Regions from separate parts of the Paenibacillus sp. CB74 genome, predicted to be linked through region 1. Evidence: riboswitches for the same ligand, from Rfam matches in the RefSeq annotation. Region 1 holds a riboswitch; the other holds the start of a gene.

What was found. A riboswitch is a leader RNA that binds a small molecule or an ion and turns the genes downstream of it on or off. The one in region 1 is predicted to bind glycine.
Region 2: another riboswitch for glycine. It lies ahead of sdaAB (L-serine ammonia-lyase, iron-sulfur-dependent subunit beta); the one in region 1 lies ahead of gcvT (glycine cleavage system aminomethyltransferase GcvT).

The regions. Positions count from the first base shown of each region.
Region 1 is NZ_CM146009.1:98,054-106,765, forward strand. Features, by position in the region: gene gcvPA (aminomethyl-transferring glycine dehydrogenase subunit GcvPA) at 1-570, opposite strand, end outside; gene gcvT (glycine cleavage system aminomethyltransferase GcvT) at 567-1,703, opposite strand; glycine riboswitch at 1,922-2,022, opposite strand; glycine riboswitch at 2,026-2,148, opposite strand; gene gcvH (glycine cleavage system protein GcvH) at 2,492-2,884, shown strand; gene ACX9NY_RS00480 (PTS mannitol transporter subunit IIBC) at 3,304-4,761, shown strand; gene ACX9NY_RS00485 (BglG family transcription antiterminator) at 4,800-6,902, shown strand; gene ACX9NY_RS00490 (PTS mannitol transporter subunit IIA) at 6,899-7,333, shown strand; gene ACX9NY_RS00495 (mannitol-1-phosphate 5-dehydrogenase) at 7,330-8,475, shown strand; gene ACX9NY_RS00500 (cysteine-rich CWC family protein) at 8,536-8,712, opposite strand, start outside.
Region 2 is NZ_CM146009.1:4,813,802-4,822,513, forward strand. Features, by position in the region: gene ACX9NY_RS21180 (ABC transporter permease) at 1-15, opposite strand, end outside; gene ACX9NY_RS21185 (ABC transporter permease) at 17-733, opposite strand; gene ACX9NY_RS21190 (ABC transporter ATP-binding protein) at 730-1,644, opposite strand; gene ACX9NY_RS21195 (HAMP domain-containing sensor histidine kinase) at 1,730-3,241, opposite strand; gene ACX9NY_RS21200 (response regulator transcription factor) at 3,298-3,981, opposite strand; gene ACX9NY_RS21205 (alpha-glycosidase) at 4,225-5,985, shown strand; gene sdaAA (L-serine ammonia-lyase, iron-sulfur-dependent, subunit alpha) at 6,159-7,136, opposite strand; gene sdaAB (L-serine ammonia-lyase, iron-sulfur-dependent subunit beta) at 7,126-7,815, opposite strand; glycine riboswitch at 7,928-8,062, opposite strand; glycine riboswitch at 8,067-8,189, opposite strand; gene ACX9NY_RS21220 (phosphotransferase enzyme family protein) at 8,543-8,712, opposite strand, start outside.

The DNA of each region.
Region 1 (8,712 bases):
CTTATAACCGATCTCGATAATCTCCAGACGGAGTCCGTGCGCATACGCCTGCAATACCTGACGGGCTTCCGGATGAACGGTACGGGATACGATAAGCTGTTTGCGACGAGTTGCCGCTGCGGCCAGATTACCTGCTTCAGCAAAGGCGGTTGCGCCGTCATACATACTGGCATTGGCTACAGCCATACCGGTTAATTCACAAATGTAGGATTGAAATTCGAAAATAGCCTGTAGTTCACCTTGACTGATCTCAGGCTGATAAGGTGTGTAGGCAGTGTAGAACTCGGAACGTGAAATGACATGATTGATGACGGAAGGAACATGATGATCGTATATGCCTGCGCCGAGGAAGCTTGCGTGTGTTTCGAAATTGGCGTTGGCACCAGCTTGTTTGGACATGTGCCGTGTCAGCGCATATTCATCAAGTTTGGAGGATACGGGCAGCTCGCCCTGATAACGAATCTCCTGAGGAATGTCCTGGAACAGTTCCTCCAGTGAATCCACACCGATGGTTGCGAGCATGGCACTCTGATCCTGTTCTGTCATGGGAATGTAGCGGTGCTTGCTCATGATTGATCAGCTCCTTGAGTAAGTGTCTTTGACGTACGTGTCCGTTTATGAAAAGGGGTCTTTACGACCTCGGCTTTCAGTTTCTTCCCTCGGATCTCAATCTCAAGCGGGGTTCCCAGCGCAGCGTATTTGCTGTCGATGAGGGCAAGCCCCAGATTACGCTTCAATGTAGGTGATTGCGTGCCTGTTGTCACTTCACCGATCTGTACGCCTTCGGCGTAAATCGGATAGTGGGAGCGAGGAATACCGCGCTCCAGCACTTCGATGCCGACCAGTTTACGGGCGGGCCCGTCATTTTTTTGCTGTAACAAGGCTTCGTGTCCGATAAAAGGTCCAGCATTCAGTTTCACAAACATACCAACGCCAGCTTCAAGCGGAGAGATGGTTGCCGACAATTCCTGTCCATACAGGGGCAGCCTAGCTTCAAAGCGCAATGTATCTCGGGCACCAAGTCCGGTTGGCACCAGTCCGTGACCTTCGCCTGCTTGCATTAATCCGTTCCAGACGGTAGCGGCCTGATCTGCTGGAATATATAGTTCAAAGCCATCTTCACCGGTATAACCGGTACGGGACAACAGCAATTTTACTCCACAGACTTCGGCATCCTGCACAAAACGAAACGGTTCAATCGTGGATACATCCGTTTCGGTAACTTTTCCGATAATATCCACAGCCAGTGGACCTTGCAGGGCAAGTAGCGCCGTCTGCTCCGAATCGTTGGTCATGTTTACGCCAGGGATCAAGTGATCTTGCAGCCACGCCCAGTCCTTGTCGATATTGGAGGCGTTAACGACGAGCATATAATGCTGATCTTCCAGCTTATACACGAGCAGATCATCCACCACACCACCATCTGGATAACACATCAGGGTGTACTGGGCTTGACCGGGAACCAGCGTGGTTACATCATTGGTTGTCATTTGTTGCAAAAAAACTTCAGCCTGCTCACCCTGTACAGTGAATTCGCCCATATGGGATACATCAAACAGTCCAGCACGCTCACGCACCGCTTCATGTTCTTTCTGGATTCCGCTGAATTGCACCGGAAGCTCCCAGCCTCCAAAATCAATGCACCGTACGCCTTCGTATTGCTGATACAGGGGAAAGAGTGGTGTTCTAAGCAAATCGGACATCAAATCACCTCGTCATGGGCCGTCAAACGGCCGAATATGCAATCGTGGATCAATGAACCAGGGTATTTTTTAATTTATCAGCTAGAAGTCATTCGTAGATAAGTATGGTAAGGCAGCTATGGCAGCGCCGATTGAAATCCTGTTTTTCGTTTTTTTGGGAAAAAGGAAAAGGACAGGCCAAAGAATCGGCATGCCAAGTAGCACGCTGTATTCTAAGGCTCTGTCCCTTGTACCTGAGAGTTACCCCGCTGTATTGTACAACAGGTTTCCCCTTGGGTGATCATAACGCCCGTACAGGGCGAATAGATGCTCTCCAGAGTTGCGTCCCGTAAAAGTCCTTTTGCCTGAGAGATTCACCCCCGCTTATCGGTGGTTTACTCCTTCGGCGTTACCTCATGTACATCCCGAATCGGGTGTCACGGGTAATCTCTCCCTTTACATTCATCCGCGGGTATAACATAGTCCAATAAACACATTTACTCTCCTCATTAAAACGTGAATCCACTACTGATGTCAAGAACGATATCATTGATATTGAATTAAAACCGAATATTTATTGTATTTTGAATTATATTGTTCGTGTATTTAAAAAGACTGCGCTTACTATTCTAGTTTTCACCAGTATATGTAGAAAGAGTGTATTTAGGTTACGGTTTGGAGAGGCCGTCATCAAATAAATTGTGAGGTATCTTGACATTTGAATCCGAAATATCATACGCTATGTTCTGGGAAAAAGGTTAAGGTCAAAGAACGCATGCACTCATTAATGAAAAGCGAGGCGGATATCGATGAGCGAATTGAAAAGTGATTTCCTGTACAGTGAAGAGCACGAATGGGTGCAAACCGTAGGGGAGGATACTGTACGTATTGGCATTACCGAGTTCGCGCAGCATCAGCTGGGTGACATTGTGTTTGTGGAATTGCCTGACCTTGAATCCAATGTAAAAGCAGAAGACAGCATTGGAACGATTGAATCGGTCAAAACGGTGTCGGACTTGTTCTCTCCCGTCACAGGTTCAATTATTGCAGTCAATGATTCGTTGCAGGACTCACCTGAACTTGTGAACAGTTCTCCTTACGAGGAAGGCTGGATGATTGAGATCCGTGTTGAGGGAGATCTGACAGCAGCGTTGTCTGCATTGATGAATGCAGATGCGTATCGTAAACATACGGAAGAATAGGATCAACGGACTTGTACTTATTAACATATACTTTATAAAAAAATGAAATAAACTTCATATTGTTTCGACCTGTGTGAGCCGGATGCTTGCACAGGTTTTTTGTGCTTTCCAGGAATGGTTTTGAATAGGGATCGAGGCAGATTAGGGATGTAAATCACCTGATTGGACCAAGCTATAGGTTAGAAAATGATGCTGGAAATGACAAAAGTCATAGGCAGGAAAAGCCTTGTGTACCAATGGTTTTAGCCATTATGCATCAATAAAAACGATTACATAACCTAATGTTGTCATCATTGTTCATGACGAAAGTACGCTTTCATTTCATTGAACAGGAGAGCATTCTCGCTTAGGATTACAGCAGGGGAGAAATGATACCCCTTTCATAAGTCATAATCACTTGATCCAAGGAGGATAATACAATGAGTAATTTGGACCAATCGTCCAATTCCAAAGGTGGGCTACGGGTAGGTGTGCAGCGTTTTGGCCGATTCCTGAGTGGTATGGTCATGCCGAATATGGGAGCGTTCATCGCCTGGGGATTAATTACGGCCATGTTCATTCCAACAGGCTGGTTCCCTAACGAGACACTAGCACAGTTAGTTGATCCAATGATTAAATATTTGCTCCCACTGTTAATTGGTTACACCGGGGGTACGATGGTGCATGGTCAGCGTGGTGGTGTCGTAGGTGCCATTATGACCATCGGGGTCATCGTGGGTAGTGATATTCCGATGTTCCTCGGTGCCATGATTGCCGGACCACTGGCAGCATGGATCATCAAAAAATTCGATAAATCAATCGAAGGTAAAGTTAAAGCCGGATTCGAAATGCTGGTTAACAACTTCTCAGCCGGTATTATTGGCGGGATCTTGGGGATTTTTGCTCTACTGGGTATTGGGCCAGCTGTAGAAGCGATTAGCAAAGTATTGTCTGCCGGTGTGCAAGGTCTGATGAATCTGGGCTTGCTACCGCTGGTCAACCTGATTATCGAACCAGGTAAAGTATTGTTCCTGAACAATGCAATCAACCACGGTATTCTGACACCAATTGCAACAGATCAGGCAAGAGAATTAGGACAATCTGTTCTATACATGCTTGAATCCAACCCGGGTCCGGGACTGGGTATCTTGCTTGCTTACTGCTTCTTTGGACGCGGAATGGCCAAATCTTCTGCACCAGGTGCCGTTATCATTCATTTCTTCGGGGGAATTCATGAGATCTACTTCCCTTATATTCTGATGAGACCGATTCTGATTCTTGCCGCAATCGCGGGTGGCGTCGCAGGTACATTAACATTCATGCTCACCGGAGCAGGACTTGTTTCGGCACCATCACCGGGTAGTATTATCGCGTATTTCCTGTTAACACCAAAAGGTGGATACCTGCCAATGCTCGCAGGGGTGCTTGTAGCAGCAGTCGTTTCATTCTTGATTGCAGCAGTGTTGCTGAAAACGGGTAAACAAAAGGACGAAGATTTGGAGTCCGCATCCAGTCGGATGAAAGACATGAAGAGTCAAGGAACCGTGCCAAACGCAGGCATTACGGCTAATAATCATCGTGAAGCAGACAGAGCTTCAGATAAGGCTTCTTCTACAGTGAAAACAGATGTGAAGAAGATTGTCTTCTCCTGTGATGCAGGCATGGGGTCGAGTGCCATGGGTGCTTCCATTCTCCGCAAGAAGATGAAGGCAGAGGGGATTGACGTTACGGTGACCAACACGGCCATCAGTGATATCCCGCCGGATGCAGATGTGGTAATCACACAACAAATATTAACCGATCGTGCCCGCTCCGTTGCGCCGAACGCAGAACATATATCCATCGACAACTTCCTAAAAAGCCCGGAATACGATGCGCTTGTTGAACGTCTGAAGTAATTGCGCGCAATCGTTTTCCCTGAGCCGGAGGCTGAGATATGAGTATTACCAAAAGACAACGTGAAATCGTGGAGTTTCTGCTGGAGCATCCACATGAAGTCACTGCCGGTGAAATTGCCGTTGAAGTAAAGGTTAGTACCCGAACGGTTCACCGGGAGCTGCAAATGATTGAACAATGGCTTGAACCTTTGGGCATGAGGCTGGAAAAAAAATCAGGAACCGGTATCCGAATTGATGCCAGTTCCGATGATCTGGCTGTATTGCGCCAGCAACTGGAGGGTAAAGAATATGTAGAGTTTACGCCGGAAGAGCGTAAGCTCTTCATGCTTTGCATCCTGCTTGATGAAGCGGAGCCTGTGAAATTACTCGCTCTGGCTTCGGATTTGAAAGTGACCGTATCCACCGTAACCACAGATCTGGATGATCTGGAGTCACGGATTCGTCAGGCGGGACTGAAGCTGGTTCGCAGACGTGGATATGGCGTCAAGATTAACGGGAGTGAGACGATTCATCGCACAGCCATAGCTGCACTTGCTTTGGAATTTCTGGATGAATCCGACCTGTTCGGAAGACAACCTGAACAAGGTGGCTCCATCGTAAACCAAAAATTGCTGGATATGATTGGACACGGTGATGTGCTTACGATCGAAAATGCGTTATGGCAACCAGATATCGAATGGCTGGAGAACATCCCGGAACGCCAATACATGAAGCTGCTGATTCAATTATCCGTCGCAGTTGTACGTATTCGTAAAGGCTTTGGCATTGGCCGTATTTCTCCGCGAGAGAACATGGAAGATGCAACTGCAGAGCAGGATGAGATGAAGGTTCCACCTTATATGGCTTCCCGCTTATGCGGTGTGTTATCCACTCAACTGGGGCTGACATTCTCCCAAGATGAGCAAGCTTATTTTCACAGATTATTAGTTGAGACAGAGCAGCGAATTCACTCTTCGCGGCTGTTGCCAATCGACGACTTGATTTTACTGGACAGGGTACATTCACTGATTGATCAGATGCAGGCAAGAACGCATTACACCTTTCATGAGGATCGATTGCTTCGTGAAGGTCTGCTTGGTCATATGCAACCTGTAATGGAGCGAATTGAAGGGCAACAGATGATACGTAATCCGCTACTGCAGCAGATTCGCAAAGATTATGACTCCCTGTTCGAAGAGGTCAAACAATCTGTTGGGCAAGCTTGGCCAGGCACAGACGTTCCGGATGAGGAAATTGGTTTCTTGGTCATGCACTTTGGGGCTTCCATCGAGAGGTTGCGTACATTGAAACGGGAGATCAGGGCGATTATCGTGTGCACAAGCGGAATTGGATCATCGCGCATGCTATCCAGCCGATTGTCCAAGGAGATTCCCGAGATTCGAATCATGGATAGCGTGTCCTGGTATGAAGCTGCCCGGATACCTACAGATCAGTATGATCTGGTGTTATCGACGGTCGATCTGCCGATGGATGAGCATCAGTATTACAAAGTGAGTCCACTGCTTACGGCAGAAGAGAGCGAACGTCTGCGTCATTTTATCCGGACAACAACGTTACAACGACAGCATAATAAGCCCCGTGAAGCAGAGGTTCAGACAACAAGTCGTTACTCAGACCCTGATGGAATGGAAGCTATTTTAGTTGAAATCGTCCGAATTATCGGCAAGTTTCAGGTGTACCCGCTGGATAATCAGGATATCGGGTTCTATAAAACGGTGTATGCGATGTGCAACGTGCTCCATGGAACGGGCGTGTTGAAGGAGCCAGAGGAGATCGCAAAACGGCTGGAGGCACGTGAAGCAGTGGGGAGTCAGAAGATTCCCGGCACAAGACTTGCACTGTTTCATACACGAAGTGAGGGGATATACAGGCCGTCTATCAGTCTGTTTCAGCTCACGGAGCCACTTCTTCGTACGCCGGTTGATCCGGCAGGAGTTACCCATGTTCTTTTGATGCTCGGTCCGAGAGAATTATCCAAGGAAAGCCTGGAGGTTCTCAGTGAGATTAGTGCCCTGTTATTGCAGGAAGAAATGATTACATTGCTGGAAAAGGGAATCAGGGATGAACTCATTCATTACCTTTCCCAGGAACTCGTTGGATTCTATCGCAGTAAAACCGAAATTGGAGGTCAACCACTATGAGTATGTTAACAACAGATAAAGTCATCATGAATGCGACGGCTCAGGACAAATACGAAGCGATTCGTATGGCAGGACAGATTCTGAAGGATGCGGGACATATTACCGCTGATTACATTGAGAAGATGATTGAACGTGAAGAGATTGTCTCAACCTATGTAGGGAACGGACTTGCGATTCCGCACGGCACGAAGGAATCCAAAGCATTCATTTTATCCACAGGCATCTCCGTTATTCAGTATCCACAGGGGGTTGATTTTGGCGATGAAAAGGCTTATATGGTCATTGGTATCGCGGCTCAAGGCGGGGAACATATGGAGATCTTGACTAGCATTGCGGTGATCTGTGCTGAGGATGAGAACATGGAGGCCCTGCGTCTCGCGAAAACAGCCGAAGAAGTTATCGCTATTCTGGAAAGTGAAATGGAGCTATGAAGGCCCTACACTTTGGAGCAGGTAACATTGGACGCGGTTTTATCGGATTAATCCTCTCCCGGGCAGGGTATGAGGTCATTTTTTCAGACGTGAATCAGACATTGGTAACCACTCTCCAGCAACGGGGTCAGTATACGGTGGAACTGGCTAACGAGAGCAAGGATCAGGAGACTGTGACAGGCGTAAATGCGATCGATGGAACCCAGCTGGAGACAGTTGCCCAAACCGTTGTGGAAGCTGATCTGATCACAACCGCAGTGGGCGTGGGCGTACTGAAACATATTGCACTAGGTATTGCGAAGGGACTTGAAAAAAGACTGAATTCCGGTCCTGCACTTAACCCTCTTCACATTATTGCTTGCGAGAACGCCATTGGAGCCAGTACACAATTGAAAGAGCATGTATATGCTCTGCTCAAAGATGAGACACGTTCCCTTGCGGATCAGTACGTGTATTTTCCAGATTCGGCCGTAGACCGGATCGTGCCTATCCAGCATCATGAAGATCCTCTGCATGTGCAGGTGGAGCCTTTTTACGAGTGGGTGGTGGATCGTTCCCAGATGGCCCCGGCCTTCAAACCGGTTGAGGGCATTCTGTATGTTGATGATCTGGAGCCTTATATCGAACGGAAGCTGTTCACGGTGAATACAGGACACTGCGTTGCAGCATATATCGGTCATGTACACGGGTATGACACGATTCAGAAGGCTATTGCCGACGAGAAAGTGAAATCGATTGTATACGGTGCTTTGCAGGAAACCGGAAAAGTATTGGTGAAGCGTTTTGCATTCAACCCGGAAGAGCATGAGCAGTATATTGTCAAAATATTGGGACGGTTCGTCAACCCGTATCTCACTGATGAGGTTACTCGTGTTGGTCGTTCCCCGCTGCGCAAATTGTCTCCGAATGATCGTCTGGTTCGCCCTGCCCTTCAGGCATATGCGGATGGAACCGAAACGATCTATCTGGCTATGGGCATGGCAGCAGCCTGCAAGTTCGATGTCTCCGATGATCCGGAAGCAGTGGAACTACAGGACATGATTCGCCAGAAGGGAATTACAGCTGCGCTCCACCATTACACGTCGATGGATGAGCATCATCCGGTGCTTGAACAGGCTGTTGCCCAGTATAACCAAATGTAAGAGCAGCGGTAGCCAGCTAACAATATAGATTAGGCATAATGAAGAAGAGCCATACAGTTGTTAACTGTGTGGCTCTTCTTTTGGTTGATGTTTATCGGCATAGTCATCCAAACAGCGCTGACATATACACGATTTTCGGCGCTGTTCTGCCGGAATGCGGTCAAATACACCCTCCGGGAAAATAGCCCGGTTACACCAGCATTCCGAATGAGGATGTCCTGCGGCATAAGAACAGCG
Region 2 (8,712 bases), 2.1 Mb from region 1:
TGTTGCAAAGCTCATATCAGGCCACATCCTTCCGGCTAAAATGCACCATACCCAACAACAGGATCAAGAGCCCCAGACCTGCCCCCATGCCTGCATACAGATATGGATTAGGTCCATTCCAAGCCATCTGTGCCCAAGCAAGTGGAAAATACGGTGAGATACTGAGCGCGAACATGCCTGTTATCGCGAGAACAATTCCCAGAGTGACGGGAAGCGCCTGATTTTTATTGACCATTGTGAGCCATAACTCCAACGACAACACGGGAAGCGCACCAGCTAATGGCAACAGCCCCAGCTTGATGGCATGCGTCCAAGGGATCTCACTGGCATGGAATCCGAGGATCAGACCCAGACCTATAATTCCTGCGGTTAGTAGCAGGCAGGAGATTACCAGCAGCAGACAAGCCAGCAAGAACTTGGCCAGATACACGGCCGGTCTTGAAATTGGCATCGCTAGCAACTGTTTCCACGATCCTTGTTCATGCTCGACACTCGCGATCATGGAGCTGAGAATGGTTGCTCCCAGCATCAGGGACAACGGTACAAAGACAACTACATTGCCGAGCAATCCGCCCCACAGGTTATCCGCATACTGTTCTTTCAGATAGTCCAACCGTAAGCCAAAATTAAGCGCCTGCATCGCTGTCAATCCAAACGGGGCCAGAAAAACGAGAAACCAGATTCCCTTGCCCCGAATCTTGAGCCAGTCCGACGATAATGCACGTCCGGTCATATGGAAGCCCCCTCGCCAATGACCCGCATGAACAGATCTTCCAGCGACTGACGCTGTTCCTCAACACGATACACATCATGATCCTGTTCAATCAATCGGCGCACAAGCAGTGCAACCGAAGGGTTATCCATATAAGGGAACGTTAACGCAGAACCTTGTCGCTGACCAAATTGCCCCTGCTCTCTCGCCAGTTTCATGGCCTCTTCCGGCTCGGAAACCGTTAAGCGGATAGAACTACCCGTCTGACTATGCAGACTCGCAATGGTATCCTGGAGCACCATCTTGCCTTCACGGATAATGCCGACACGACTTGCCATCTGTTCGACTTCACTCAACAAGTGGCTGGAAACGAGAACGGTAATGCCATGTTCCAGAGGCATGCGTTTGATCAGTTCACGAATCTCCTGAATACCGGCCGGATCAAGCCCATTCGTTGGTTCGTCCAGAATCAGCAGCTCCGGTTCACCCAGCAAAGCGCTGGCAATACCCAGACGTTGCTTCATGCCAAGGGAATACCCCTTCACTGAACGTTTGGCATCCTTAGTCAGATCTACAATGGACAGCACTTCAGCAATTCTTGATTTCGGGACATTGAGGATGCGGCGCAAAGTTTCGAGATTCTCTACCGCATTCAGATGTCCGTAATAAGAAGGGTATTCCACTAGGGAACCCACACGGCGCAGAATGTCCATGCGCTCCTTGCGGATATCCTTGTCAAAGACACGGATCACGCCTTTGGTTGGTTTAATCAAGCCGAGAAGCATGCGAATCGTTGTTGTTTTGCCGGCACCGTTGGGACCGAGGAAGCCGTAGATATCTCCCTTTTTAATATGCAGATCAAGTTCACGGACCGCTGCACGGTCCCGGTATGTTTTCCATAGATTCGCTGTTTGAATAATATTTTCACTCACTGTATGATCACCTCGGAACTATCGTAACCTTCCAAGGTTAAAGCCAAGGTGGTCTCCAGTTTAAGTTTAGTTTAAAAAAGAGATCTTAAGGGTTCGTTGTGTCCTTACTTCCCTTACCACTGTAGATGTATGTCCGAACGCCCGTATCGGAACTGTCTACCCGCTTGCGCAGTCCCATCTCACGAATTAACAGGTCTACAATGGATAAACCCAGACCTGTGCCTTTGGTGTCGGAATCCTGCTGCATTCCCGGACCGAGATCCTGAATAACGATAGCCGTCTCCCCCTGAATCTCCCGGGTTGAGATGCCAATATATTTCCCGCTGGCGGCATGGCGGATCACGTTCTGGAACAGATTATCCAGAATACGGCGCATGCCTTGTTCATCCATATGCCAGATCAACGGTTCATCCGGCAGATCAATATCAATTTCGAATTGCTCTTTCTCCCAGACCGGATACCAGGCCGCTGCCGTTTCTCTGACAATCCGCAGCATATCTTTCTCTTCCAGCTTCAGCGTATATTTACCGCTCGTGAGCAAATTATAGGATAACATGTTGTCAATGAGCCCGCCGAGATCCTCCATCTTCGCTTCCATGCGATGTAATGAACGGTCACCTTGCTCGCTTAGCGCTTCCTTATGCAAAGCATGCATATGTCCACGAATCACCGTTAGCGGGGTGCGTAGATCGTGGGAAAGCCCCGCAATCAGACGTTTGCGCAATTGTTCTTCCTCACGCTCACGCTGGCGGCTATCGGACAGTTGATGCACCATCTGGTTAAATGATTCCTCCAGTTGACCGATCTCATCTGACCGGCGGATATCAACCGGAAGCGGAATGCCCTCCTTGCCCGGGGTCATCATCGCCGTCTGTAAGCGAATAAGTCGTTTGCGAATGCGCGCGAAGAAGAGAATCGACATGATGATGAAAATCATGAAGATGATCGTCATCACAATGCCAAGATACAGGAGCTCCATCGGCCAGTTACTCTGTGTCGTTTGCAGAAGTGATCGTGGCACTTCTATGATCATGAAGCCCTGTCCCTTGTCCTTTTCACCTCCACCGATGTATGTAACTACGGTTAGCGGATCTCGATAGGAAGCTTCTTTCATGAATTGAACCGTGTTGCTCACATTCCATATGGCCGGAATTCGAGTCTCTGCCGTTTTCCCGGAATCCAGTGACCATCTCAATGTCGTGTCTGTCCCGCCATCCGGCGATGTGGAATTCAGAAGCGTTACATCTTCACCACCGAGAATAAAGAGGGTCTCACCGCTCGCATTCACACGATACATGGAAGACTTGGGGTACGATGCATGTAATTGCTCCAAACGGGCCTTAATCTCCTCATCTGAAGCACCATTCAGGTTCACCGCTTCACGCGACCATAGGTTACTGATCCGGGTAACATCACCGTACGGTGCCGCTTGATTCGTATTTGTGTTGTTCACTACGACAACATATATGATGGATATGATCGGCAGAACGACGGGCACGAATAATACGGCCGCCAGAATCAGGATGATATATCTGGACATCAAGGACCGCCCAAAGCGTAGCTTGCCCTGCCTGGTTTGCTTATGCTTAGGAACCATGCGCGGTTCTCCTTTGCGTTCTCCATTCATCGTCTTCCGTGCTCTGAACCGTCGGATCATGGCTTCTTCACACGATATCCCACACCGCGGACCGTCTGAATAACGACTGGATTGGCCGGGTCAAGCTCCAGCTTCTCGCGAAGATGTCGAATATGTACCATTAAAGTCTTGTCCCCATCCAGATAAGGCTCGTTCCAGACGGCTTCATAGATCTGCTCTTTGGTTCGAATCATGCCCATATGTCGTAGCAGGTAAGCGAAGATGTGGAACTGTTTCCCCGATAAAACAATTTCATCCCCCGTCTCCTCATTGACGATGCGGTTGTCCTTCTCATAGATGGAGAGATGATCCAGCTTCAGAGCTGTATCCGATGAGACCGCAGTTCCCGCCTTACGCAGTTGGACCTCAATCCGGGCAGCCAGTTCATCGGGGTGAAATGGTTTCGTTACATAGTCATCGGCAAAATCGAGACCGTGCAACTTGTCGTCAATGGACGTTCTGGCCGAGAGCATGACAATGGGCACGGCTGGATGTTCTTTTTTCAGTCGCTGGCCCACCGTAAATCCATCCAGCCCGGGCAGCATGACATCCAGAATAATGAGTGAGCAACCAACAGCAGCCTCCGCTGCACCTTCACCACTGCCGAGCCATACCACCTCATAACCACGCTCCTCCAGATCGGCTCTGACCCAAGTTGCAATCTCCGTATCATCTTCAATGTATAACAGTTTGGTTTTCATTCGAATATTCGTTTCCTTTCCGCCCCCATTGGGTTAATGATATATCTGAGCATCATCATAAAAAAGCTATCTATAACAGATGGATTCAAATCTTGTTATCTTGTTATCTTGTTGAAGCCATGTTGAATTCCTTTACGTTACCACACATTCTAATTATAGCTTATCCATTAACGTGGGGAATGTTATATCAATCAAATCGACCAAGTACATATTATACCTACACCTGACGGGAGGAATTTCATTATGCTGCTGGAAGCCATCTATCATCAACCGAAACGCAATTGGGCCTATGCCTATGACCAAGACACAATTCATCTGCGCCTGCGCGCCAAAAAGAATGATCTGACTGAGGTACATGCCCTGACTGGAGACAAATATGCATGGGATGCAACCAAAGCGCTGGTTCCTTTAACAAAGTTCACCTCTGACTCGATGTTCGATTACTTCGAGGGCGAGGTGAAACCTCCCTACCACCGACTAAAATACTCTTTTCTTCTCAAAAGTGGAGATGAACAGATTTGGATGACCGAGACGGACTTCCAGGAAGAAGAACCGGACGATCCGGGTCGTATGTTCCAGTTCCCTTATATTCATGCAGGAGCTGTATTCACACCCCCTGCATGGGTTAAGGATGCCGTGTTCTATCAGATTTTCCCTGAACGATTCGCGAACGGCAACCCGGATATTAGTCCGGAAAAGGTGGAACCGTGGGGTGGCGAGCCGACACCTTTCAATTTCTTCGGCGGTGACCTTCAGGGTGTGATCGACCATCTGGATTACATCAGTGATCTGGGCATTAATGCGATCTACTTCACACCCATCTTTGAAGCTACCACCAATCACAAATACGATACCGAAGACTACCTGCGGGTAGACCGGCATTTTGGTGACGCAGATACCGTGAAGCGACTGGTCGAGCTGTGCCACGCACGTGGAATTCGCGTCTTGCTGGATGCTGTGTTCAACCATTCCGGGAAGACGTTTGCCCCGTTTGTGGATGTGCAGAAGAACGGAGAACAATCCAAATACAAGGACTGGTTCCATGTACATGAATTCCCGCTGGACGTGAAAGACGGCATTCCTACGTATGAGACTTTCGGATTCGAAGCGCACATGCCTAAGTTGAATACGGAGAATCCCGAGGTTAAGGCCTATCTGCTGGAGGTTGCCGAGTACTGGATTAAGGAAGTGGGTGCAGACGGATGGCGATTGGATGTTGCCGACGAAGTGGATGATGCCTTCTGGCGTGATTTCCGCCGAGTAGTCAAAGATGCTAATCCGGATGCCTATATTCTGGGCGAAGTATGGAATGAGTCCTCCTCCTGGCTTCAAGGCGACCAGTTCGATGCGTCCATGAACTATCCGTTTACCGATGCTGTGAATGCTTTCTTTGTAAAAAATACAATGCATGCCGAACAGTTCGCGAACTCCATCGGTCGGCAATTATCCCGTTATCCGCTTCAAGCCAGCGAAGTTGCATTCAACCTGCTGGACAGTCACGATACCCCGCGGCTGCTCACGCTATGTGAAGGCGACCAGCGCAAGATGAAGCTAGCTGCGTTATTCCAGTTCAGTTACATGGGCGCGCCGTGCATCTATTACGGAGACGAGATTGGCATGGACGGTGACCATGATCCGGGCTGCCGTAAATGCATGGAATGGGATGAAGCGAAGCAGGACCGTGAGCTGCTAGACTTTTATCAGAAACTGATCTCCCTGCGTCATGCTCATCCTGCCCTGCGTGCAGAAGGCACCGTTCGTTTCCTGCAGGCTCGCTCGGATGGCAGCCAATTGGTATTCGAACGGCAGAATGAAGAGGAACGCATTCTGGTTCTGTTCAATCGCTCGGAAGAGACGGCTATTGTCGAGCTGGAGGCGGGTGACGAGGAATGGACCGAGCTATTCGGTGGAAACCATCGTACCGCCAAGGATGATGGCGTGTATGCCATTGAATTGCCCGCGTATGGATATGCCGTACTGAGTACGGCTGTAAGCCAGGACTAGATTCATAATACAGATACATCTGAAGTCACTTATAAGTAGCCTAGCTTCACATCATTTGGCGGCATTAAACAAGCGTCCTGCAGAACCCGAATTCGGGTTCGCGGACGCTTGTTTTTATATCGCCGTTATACATCATCATGTCACTGGTTATTCCTCGGTGACCCCCGTTCAGATTAAACCTGAGGATCCGTTTCCGCTTGAACAGTATCCGTCCCACTTGTAGCTGTGTCAGCATCCGCTGGCTTCGACTCCGTCTCAGGCTCTGCACGCTTGGCCTTCGGTTTAGCCAGCTTCTGCATCATTTTGCGACCCGTTGGTGTCTGAGCCAACCCACCTTGGGCTGTCTCCCGGTGGCGGCTCGGCATCGCACTGCCTACTTCCAGCATCACGTCGATGACTTCATCTGACGGAATAGCACTACGCACTCCGGCCAATGCCATGTCGGCCGCAGCCAGCGCCGTAACGGCACCCAGTCCGTTACGTACGATGCATGGAATTTCAACGAGACCTGCGACCGGATCGCAGATCAGGCCCAGTGTATTTTTTAACGCTAGACCAACGGCATGAACGACCTGTTCCGGTGTACCTCCACGCAGTTCAACCATGGCACCCGCAGCCATGCCGATCGCGGAACCCACTTCTGCCTGACAGCCACCTTCTGCACCAGAGATAAATGAATTGTTGGCAATAACATAACCAATCGCTCCCGCGCAGAACAACCCATTCACCAAATGTTCGTCCGTCCAGCCAAATCGCTCCTGTGAGCTGATAAAAACACCAGGGATGATGCCGCAGGAACCGGCTGTAGGTGTTGCCACAATCCGGCCCATGGAGGCATTCACTTCAGATACACACAGGGCATACGCCATGGCAAGTGCGGAAGCATCTCCTGAGCAAGTCTCACCTTTGCGAATGTACTCGGCCATTTTTTTACCGTCTCCACCCGTTAATCCACTACGTGATGTGGTATCTTCCGTTAACCCTTTACGCACCGCTTCCTTCATCACCTGATAATATTCAGACATCTGTTTCACAACATCCGCTTCCGGTGTATTGGTCTCCTGAACCTGCTCCTCGATCATCAATTGAGCAATCGTTTTGGATTCCGCTGTACAGATCGTATTCAGTTCATGTAAATGTTTAAATCGCATCCGAATCAACTCCTCTCTTCAAATCGATGACACGAATGTCCAGTACATGATCCAGCTCTTTTAGACGCTTGAGCATATCAGGATTCGGCACGCCGTCCATCTCCATCGCAGTAAGTGCTTCGCCATCACGGGCTTTCCGATCCACCTGCATATACCCGATGTTAACCCCAGATGAACTGATCGTGGACGTTACCGAGGCAAGCACCCCTGCCTTGTCTGCATGTCGCAGCACGAGTGTCGGAAACTCACCACTAATCTGGACACGAAAATCATTCATCGCATGCACCGACACACTACCACCACCAATAGAAGCACCGATTAAGGAACATGTACGCCCTTCATGCCACAACTCAATTTTGACCGTATTGGGATGAGGAGCAGGCAGACCGCTTGTATAAAACTCAACCTCCATACCCGCTTCCTCTGCGTATTGCTCCGCATCCGGGATGCGCGGATCGTCTGTAACATAATCCAGCAGACCGCCGATCAGTGCCAGATCTGTTCCGTGGCCCTGATACGTATCAGCAAATGAACCGTAGAGCGTCAGCCGGGCACGTTCAGGCGTACAACCTAGCCACTGACGCGCAATTCTTCCCAGTCTTGCTGCTCCAGCTGTATGTGAACTTGAAGGCCCCGTCATCGACGGACCAATAATTGAGAAAACATCTTTAAATCGCACCTCATAACCCTCCAATTGTATTCGTCATTTCCATCCAGATCCCATGCCATAATGTTCCTTTATTACTGAATGATGACATCAAAAAAGGACAGAAGAAGGCCACAGGCCCTCTCTCTGTCCTCGATACCTGAGAGTTTCACGATCAGCAGTGTCTCACGACAAGGTGCATGCCCTACAATTGCAGACAAGTCACCAGACTGACTGATCATATACCCCTTGGGTGGCGCAGTTCGCGCACTCTCCAGAGTTGCGTCCAACGATGGTACATTTACCTGAGAGATTAACCACTGGGCCGGGTGCGCAGCAGCTTGCTCCTTCGGTGCCTGAACACTAGCCATTGCTCGGCTAACTCAGGTCTCTCCCGCTCGTTATCATCCGCTGTATGGAACCATTCTGAGCGTATGTCAGAACAGTAATGGAAATCGTTCATTCTTCTTCATTAAGATTAATCGACCGGAAGATCAGTGTCAACAAACTTAACGATTTCTTTAGATGTTTTTCCTTCATTTTCGATTGATTCGATGAAAACCAGAATATTTTGTCAGCTTTCATCACATTAATTCGGTAAAAGAAATTTTTTAAACAGATTATTTCATTTCCCTTCAATTCATAAAGCGCTTACTACTATTTATGATATTATCCACGAAACTGTTCGGGTATTCAGGCAACCATGATTTTTGAACTACCTGTTCATAGCCCTTCCGGATCTGCACATCTGAATTATAATTCACAGTTCGTAGAAGATACTCTCGTTCTGTACATAAGGTCTGCAATACTTGCTGCATAACTTCGGCATGCGATCTTTCATCCATTCGTGCCTAGACTCGTTCGCCATCTGAAAAGCATAATAACCAAGTGTAAAGATCAGCATGAACCCTTCCATTAAACGGATATCTC